2 linked regions of the Litorilinea aerophila genome follow. The protein of the gene in region 1 interacts with the protein of each later gene in a pairwise test. Links are inferred from orthologs where the notes say so. Each region holds a gene or a part of one and is shown on either strand. Other genes may lie near its edges. The genes, in order: sfsA and FKZ61_RS20260.

Evidence for each region.
Region 2: the proteins of sfsA (region 1) and FKZ61_RS20260 interact in binary tests that used the Escherichia coli proteins (3 or more experiments, as listed by UniProt). The link is inferred for Litorilinea aerophila from one-to-one orthologs.

What each region holds. Positions count from the first base shown.
Region 1 is NZ_VIGC02000054.1:6,902-10,182, reverse strand. Bases 37-3,000 are described here. They hold sfsA (DNA/RNA nuclease SfsA), read left to right. Parts: upstream 37-1,130; coding sequence 1,131-1,871; downstream 1,872-3,000. Other genes in these bases: FKZ61_RS23170 (hypothetical protein), read left to right, coding at 2,371-3,000; FKZ61_RS23180 (hypothetical protein), read left to right, coding at 37-1,128. Also shown: more of FKZ61_RS23180, read left to right, coding at 1-36; more of FKZ61_RS23170, read left to right, coding at 3,001-3,021; FKZ61_RS23165 (DUF5666 domain-containing protein), read left to right, coding at 3,061-3,281. UniProt on the Escherichia coli protein: Binds to DNA non-specifically. Could be a regulatory factor involved in maltose metabolism.
Region 2 is NZ_VIGC02000034.1:43,046-46,236, forward strand. The notes cover bases 76-2,949. They hold FKZ61_RS20260 (glutamate-5-semialdehyde dehydrogenase), read left to right. Parts: upstream 76-794; coding sequence 795-2,105; downstream 2,106-2,949. Other genes in these bases: FKZ61_RS20255 (arylsulfatase), read left to right, coding at 76-635; FKZ61_RS20265 (YifB family Mg chelatase-like AAA ATPase), read left to right, coding at 2,469-2,949. In the rest of the region: more of FKZ61_RS20255, read left to right, coding at 1-75; more of FKZ61_RS20265, read left to right, coding at 2,950-3,191. UniProt on the Escherichia coli protein: Catalyzes the NADPH-dependent reduction of L-glutamate 5-phosphate into L-glutamate 5-semialdehyde and phosphate. The product spontaneously undergoes cyclization to form 1-pyrroline-5-carboxylate.

The sequences.
Region 1 (3,281 bases):
GCGGCGGACCTGCCGTATTCAGAGGCGAAGGCGCTGGTCCTCGCCTACCTGGAGCGGGCACAGGAGATCCGGCGCTTGAAGGAGGAGATGACACGCCTGGCCAGCGCTGCCGCGTCCGAGGGGGTGTCGCCGGATGCCGAGACGGCCCAACAGCTGGCCGCCCTCCAGGAGGCCCTGACCGCAGCGCGCCAGGAGCAGCAGGCCGTTCGCGCCACCGTGGAGCAGATCATCGAGGGGCAGGTCAGCTGGACCCTGGCCCAGGCCGGCCTGGGCGTGCCCATCGGGCAGTCGGGCCAACCCATTCCACCGGTCCAGTTTACCTTCACCGAGCCCCCCAAAAAGCTGGTGGTGAGCCCCCGTTACCGCATCGAGACCCTGTACACCCAGATGCTGACGCCGGAGATGGACCTGCCGGAGATCGAGCAGCGGGAGTCCTTCATCTACCATCACTATAACCTGAGCGCCTATATCACCGACATCGGCGGGCTGGGCGCTTTCCCCACCATGGTGGTAGACGACGCTGACCTGCCCTGGATCCTGAGCACCGTGGCCCACGAGTGGACCCACAACTACCTTGCCCTCTTCCCCCTGGGTTGGAACTATTTCACCAACAGCGACATGACCACCCTCAATGAGACCGTGGCCGAAATCGTGGGCAACGAGATCGGGGAGCAGACCCTGGCCTACTTCTACCCGGAAATTTACCAGGCCCAGGCCCCGGCGCCCACCCCCTCGGAAAAGGGCGACCAGGAGCCCGAGAGCCCACCGGACGAGCCCCCGCCTTTTGACTTCCGGACGGAAATGCGGGCCACCCGGCTGGAAGTGGATCGGCTACTGGCCGAGGGCAAAGTGGAGGAAGCCGAGGCCTACATGGAAGCCCGCCGTCGCCTGTTCGTAGAACACGGCTACCCCTTGCGAGTCCTCAACCAGGCCTACTTTGCCTTCCACGGCAGCTACGGCACCAGCCCGGCCAGCACCAGTCCCCTCGGCCCCAAGCTGGCCCAACTGCGCGCCCTGACCCCGGACATCGCCACCTTCCTGCATACGGTGCGCGGCTTTACCTCCGTCCAGGATCTGGAGCGAGCCCTGGCCACCTGGAGCCAGCGCCTGGCCCCCGCCCGTTCGTAGCCATGCGATTTTCCTTTACCACCGAGCCGGCCACCTTTCTGGAACGGCCCAACCGCTTTCGCATCACCGCCCGGCTTCACGGCAGCGGCCAGGTGGTGGCTGCCCATTGCCCCGACCCTGGCCGCATGCGGGAGCTCCTGATCCCCGGGGCCACGGTACACCTCAGCCGGGCAGACGCCCCATCGGCTGCCGCCCGCAAGACCCAGTACGACCTGCGCTTTGTGGAGCACCCCCAGGAAGGGATCCTCATCAGCCTGGACACCCGCCTGCCCAATCAGCTCTTCCTGGAGGGGCTCCAGCAGGGGCGATTCCCCCTCTTCCAGAACCATCGGGCGCTGCGGCAGGAAGTTCCCCTGCCTGCAGACGGAACCGGGCCTATCCGCAGCCGCATCGACTTTCAACTGGTGGACGCCCACGGGATGCCCTGGTGGGTTGAGGTCAAGTCCATCACCCTGGTGGAAGCGGGCTGCGGCCTCTTTCCCGATGCCCCTACTCAACGGGGACGGCGCCATGTGCTGGAGCTGAGCCACCGGCTGGCCCACGGCGAACGGGCTGCCGTGGTCTTCATCGTCCAACGGCCCGATGCCGGGCGGGTTGCGCCCCACCGGGCGACCGATCCGGCCTTCGCCCAGGCCCTCCAGAGCGCCCAGGAGGCGGGCGTCGTGCTCCTGGCCTACACCTGCGCCGTCACCCTGGCGGAAGTGCGCCTCCTGCGCCCGGTGCCGGTGGTGATGGAGCCGTGAACCCACCGGAAAGCGGCTGACGCTTTTTCTTTCCTGCCATTCGGGCTACGACAATCCTCCACCATACCCGCTGGGGAAATCCACATTATGTCTGTTGTGGTGCCCATCGCATCCCTGGTAGACTGGGCTGTGGGGGCGGCGTCTGCCCGGCCGTGGGCCTGGGGCCGCCTCCCAGGGTGGCAGCGCACCGCGCCCTTGCTCACGATCCGGCCGAATCCCCCCGTGGCCTGGACGCCAGGGTAAAGTAGATGGTTCGTAGGCTGCCCATTTGCCACCTGTTAGCCGGCTGTAACCCAGTGGACCAGCACCAGACGCCTGGATTGGGGACAATAGCGACCACAGCCGACAGGTGCGTATCCCCCTCCTGGCCATTTCCATGGCCATCGCAAGCTTCAAGCGGCTCATCCAAAGGTCTGCCGGATAGACATGACATCCTGTCCGCCTGGACCGGACCGAATCGTGGCGCATCGTCATCGCGTCTTAGTGAAAGGAAGGACCTATGGACAGCAGTGCACGATTTCCCCTGCGCGGCTTCCTGCGCCGAAGCCGTCCGGCATGGGTACGCTGGGCGGCCGTCCTGGCCCTGGTGATGCTGCTGGCGTTGCCAGGCCTGTTCCTGGTTGCCCCGGCTGCCCGGGCCGATCTCTGTTCCAACGCCCTGCCCAACGGCGGTTTTGAAAACCCGGACGGCTGGGCCGTGCAAAGCGCCGGCAGCTATGCGGTTATCAGCGACTTCTGGGCCCGCAGCGGCCAGTACTCGGCCTACCTGGCGGGGGTGGACAACGCCAGCGACCGCCTGACGGCCACCGTCTCCCTGCCCCAGGTGGATTCCATCACCCTGAGCTTCTGGTGGCTGATGCAGACCGAGGAGAGTGGCACCGGCTCTGATGGGCTCACCGTGCAAGTGGCCGATGCCAACGGCAATCCGCTGCAGGTGCTGGCCACGGTGAGCGACGCCTCGGTGAGCGGCGTCTGGCAACAGGCAAGCGCCGATCTCACCGCGTATGCCGGCCAGACGGTCCAGATCCAGTTCCTGGCCCAGACGGACGATACCCTGTCCACCGACTTTTATGTGGACGATGTGGAGGCCAGTGCCTGTACCGCCACCGATGAGACCTTCTGGCTGTTCCTGCCGATAACCCGTCGGTAGAGGGGAGGATTCGCAATGAACAGGAGAACATTTCATCCTATGAAGCATCAACGAAGAGCGGCCGCCGCTGTCCTGCCTGTGGAATCACCCCGTAGCCTGTGGCGCTGGTGGCCCCTGATTTTACTCTTCAGCGCGCTTTTATTCCTTAGCCAGTTCACGGATGTCCGCTCCGCCAGCTCGGGCGGCACCATTCCCCCGCCTCCCGGCCAGTTGACCGAGCTCATCGGCCCCATCGACGAGATGGTGTCCGATAGCGAGTG
Region 2 (3,191 bases), on another replicon or contig:
AGGTGGGGCGGCTGATGCGCACCCTGGCCCGCAGCCGGCTGTTGGCGGATACCTTCATCCTTTTCACTTCGGACCACGGCGAGATGTTGGGCGACCATCACCTGTGGCGCAAGACCTACGCCTATGACGCCTCGGCCCGGGTGCCCTTCCTGGTCCACCTGCCCCGGCAAGTACCGGGCCCGCGCAACCGGGAAATTCGCCAGGTGGTAGGCTGGGAGGACATCCTGCCCACCTTCCTGGACGTAGCCGGTCTCCCTACCCCGTCCTCGGTGGAAGGGCGTAGCGTCCTGCCCTTGTTGCGGGGCGAAGTGGTGGACTGGCGCCCCTACTACCACGGTGAGCACGCGCCCTGCTACCACCCGGAGAACGCCAACCAGTTCCTCACCGATGGCGAGTGGAAATACATCTGGAACCCCATCACTGGCCAGGAGCAACTTTTCCATCTGGCCACCGATCCCCAGGAGCGCCAGGAGCTGGCGGAGGACCCAGCCTATGTAGCCGTGCTGAAGGAATGGCGGCAGCGGCTCATTGCGGAGCTGGCCCATCGGGAGGAAGGACTGTCCGATGGCAAACGGCTGATTCCAGGGGATGTCCCTGTCTGGCGACCATCTGTCTTGGGCGGAAAAGATTCGTAGAATGGCCATTTCTGTGGTAAAGTGTGGCCAGCCTGTGCATCATTTGAGCGTGGGGACAACGGGCCGGCCGCCCACCTGACCCGATGAGTCAGCGGAGGGGCAAGATGACGGGCCGGCGCGTTGCTGATTCCAAGAAAAAGGGTCTACGAGGAGGTATGGATGGCCGCCACTGTCATGGACGAGGTGATGGAGAAGACGCGGGAACAGGTGGACATGGAAGCCCTGGGCCGGGCCGCACGCGCGGCCAGCCGGGTTCTGGCCACCCTCACCACCGACGTCAAGAATCAGGCCCTGCTGGCCATTGCCGATGAGCTGGAAGCCCAGAGCCAGGCAGTCATGGAGCGCAATGGGCTGGACATCGCCGACGGCCAGGCCAAAGGGCTCAGCGATGCTCTGTTGGACCGGCTCCTGCTCACGGAGCAGCGCATCGCCGGGCTGGCCGCGGACATCCGCCGGGTGGCCTCCCTGCCCGACCCGGTGGGTGCCGAGATGGATAGCCGGGTGTTGCCCAATGGCCTGCGCCTGAGCCGCCGCCGCATCCCCATTGGCGTGCTGGGCGTCATCTACGAAGCCCGGCCCAACGTCACCATCGACATCGCCAGCCTCTCCCTGAAGACCGGCAACGCGGTCATCCTGCGGGGCGGCAGCGAGACCCTGCGCAGCAACATGGCCCTGGTGGATGTGATCCACCGCGCGCTGGATCGGGTCAACCTGCCCCGGGCAGCCGTCCAGTACATCAGCAACCCGGACCGGGCCTACGTGACCCAGCTCCTCCACCTGGATAAATATGTGGACATGATCATTCCCCGGGGAGGGCACCGCCTGCATGAGCTCTGCCGCCGGGAGAGCACCATCCCGGTCATCACCGGCGGCATCGGCATCTGCCACCTCTACGTGGACGACAGCGCAGACCAGGAGAAGGCCTTGGACGTGATCGAGAACGCCAAGGTCCAGCGGCCCAGCGTCTGCAATGCCCTGGACACCCTGCTGGTCAACCGCAAGATCGCCCAGGAGTTCCTCCCCAAGGTGGCCGCCCGCCTGGCCCAAAGCCACGTGGAGCTGCGGGCCACGCCCGACGCCTACGCCATCCTGGCCCAGGGGAACCACGGCGCCACTGTGCGGGAAGCCGGCCCCGAGGATTTCGACACCGAGTGGATGGCCCTGATCCTGGGCATCAAGATCGTGGATACCCTCGACGAAGCCATCGCCCACATCCAGGAACACAGCATGGACCACTCGGACGGCATCCTGACCAACAACTGGGCCAACGCCGTTCGTTTCGTCAACGAGGTAAACTCCTCGGCCGTCTTCGTCAACGCCAGCACCCGCTTCAACGATGGCGGCCAGTTTGGCCTGGGCGCGGAGGTGGCCATCAGCACCCAGAAGCTCCACGCCCGGGGGCCCATGGGCCTGGAAGAGCTCACCACCTACAAGTGGGTCTGCCTGGGCGACTGGCACATCCGGCGTTGAAGCCCGGCGGGTCCCCGTGTCCGCCCACTGTCGCCAGACCCGGGCGGATGAAGGGGTGGCGACGAAGCGCAGCTACGAGCTGCGCCTACGACCAACAACCATGTCCCGTAGGGGCGGGGCTTGCCCCGCCCGCTGTCGCCCCATCCCGGCGGGTGAAGGAATGGCGACGAAGCGCAGCTACGAGCTGCGCCTACGACCAACAACCATGTCCCGTAGGGGCGGGCTCCCGTGCCCGCCCACCCTACGCCGGCCATCCTGGATCCGAGACGCCAAAAATCGCCTGAAAGTTCTGTACCTGAAAATCCTATAACAGTCCAGCGGTCTCCGCACTGACAAGAAACCTGACAAGAAAGGAATCCCCCGATGCTTGCCAAGGTTCAGAGCTGCGCCGTGGTCGGCCTGGATGCCGAACTGATCCACGTGGAGATCGACATCGCCAGCGGCCTGGAGCGCATCACCCTGGTGGGTCTGCCGGACACAGCCGTGCGGGAGAGCAGCGAGCGGGTGCGCGCAGCCATCACCAACAGCGGCTATTTCTTCCCCCAACATCGCCTCACCATCAACCTGGCGCCAGCCGACCTGCGCAAGGAGGGGCCCGCCTACGACCTGCCCATCGCCGTGGGCATCCTGGTGGCTACCCGCCAGGTCCCGGCCGAGCTGGACGACGCGCTCATCCTGGGCGAGCTGAGCCTGGACGGCAGCGTGCGCCACGTCAACGGCGTCCTCTCCATGGCCACCATGGCCCGGGAACGGGGTTATCGGCGCCTCTTCGTGCCTCGGGTGGATGCGCCCGAGGCGGCCCTGGTGGAAGGGCTCTGCGTTTACCCCATCGACAGCCTGGCCAGCCTGGTGGAACACCTGACCGGCGTGCGACCCATTCCGCCCTACGAAAACACCCTCCGCTTCGACGCCGCCGAGGAGCCCCCCTACCCCGTCCAATTCCAGGACATCAAGGGGCAGGAGCATGCCAAGCGAGCTCTGGAGGTGGCCTGTGCCGGCGGCCACAACTGCCTGCTCAAGGGGCCGCCCGGCGCCGGCAAGACCCTGCTGGCCCGGGCGTTGCCCTCCATCCTGCCCCGGCTGACC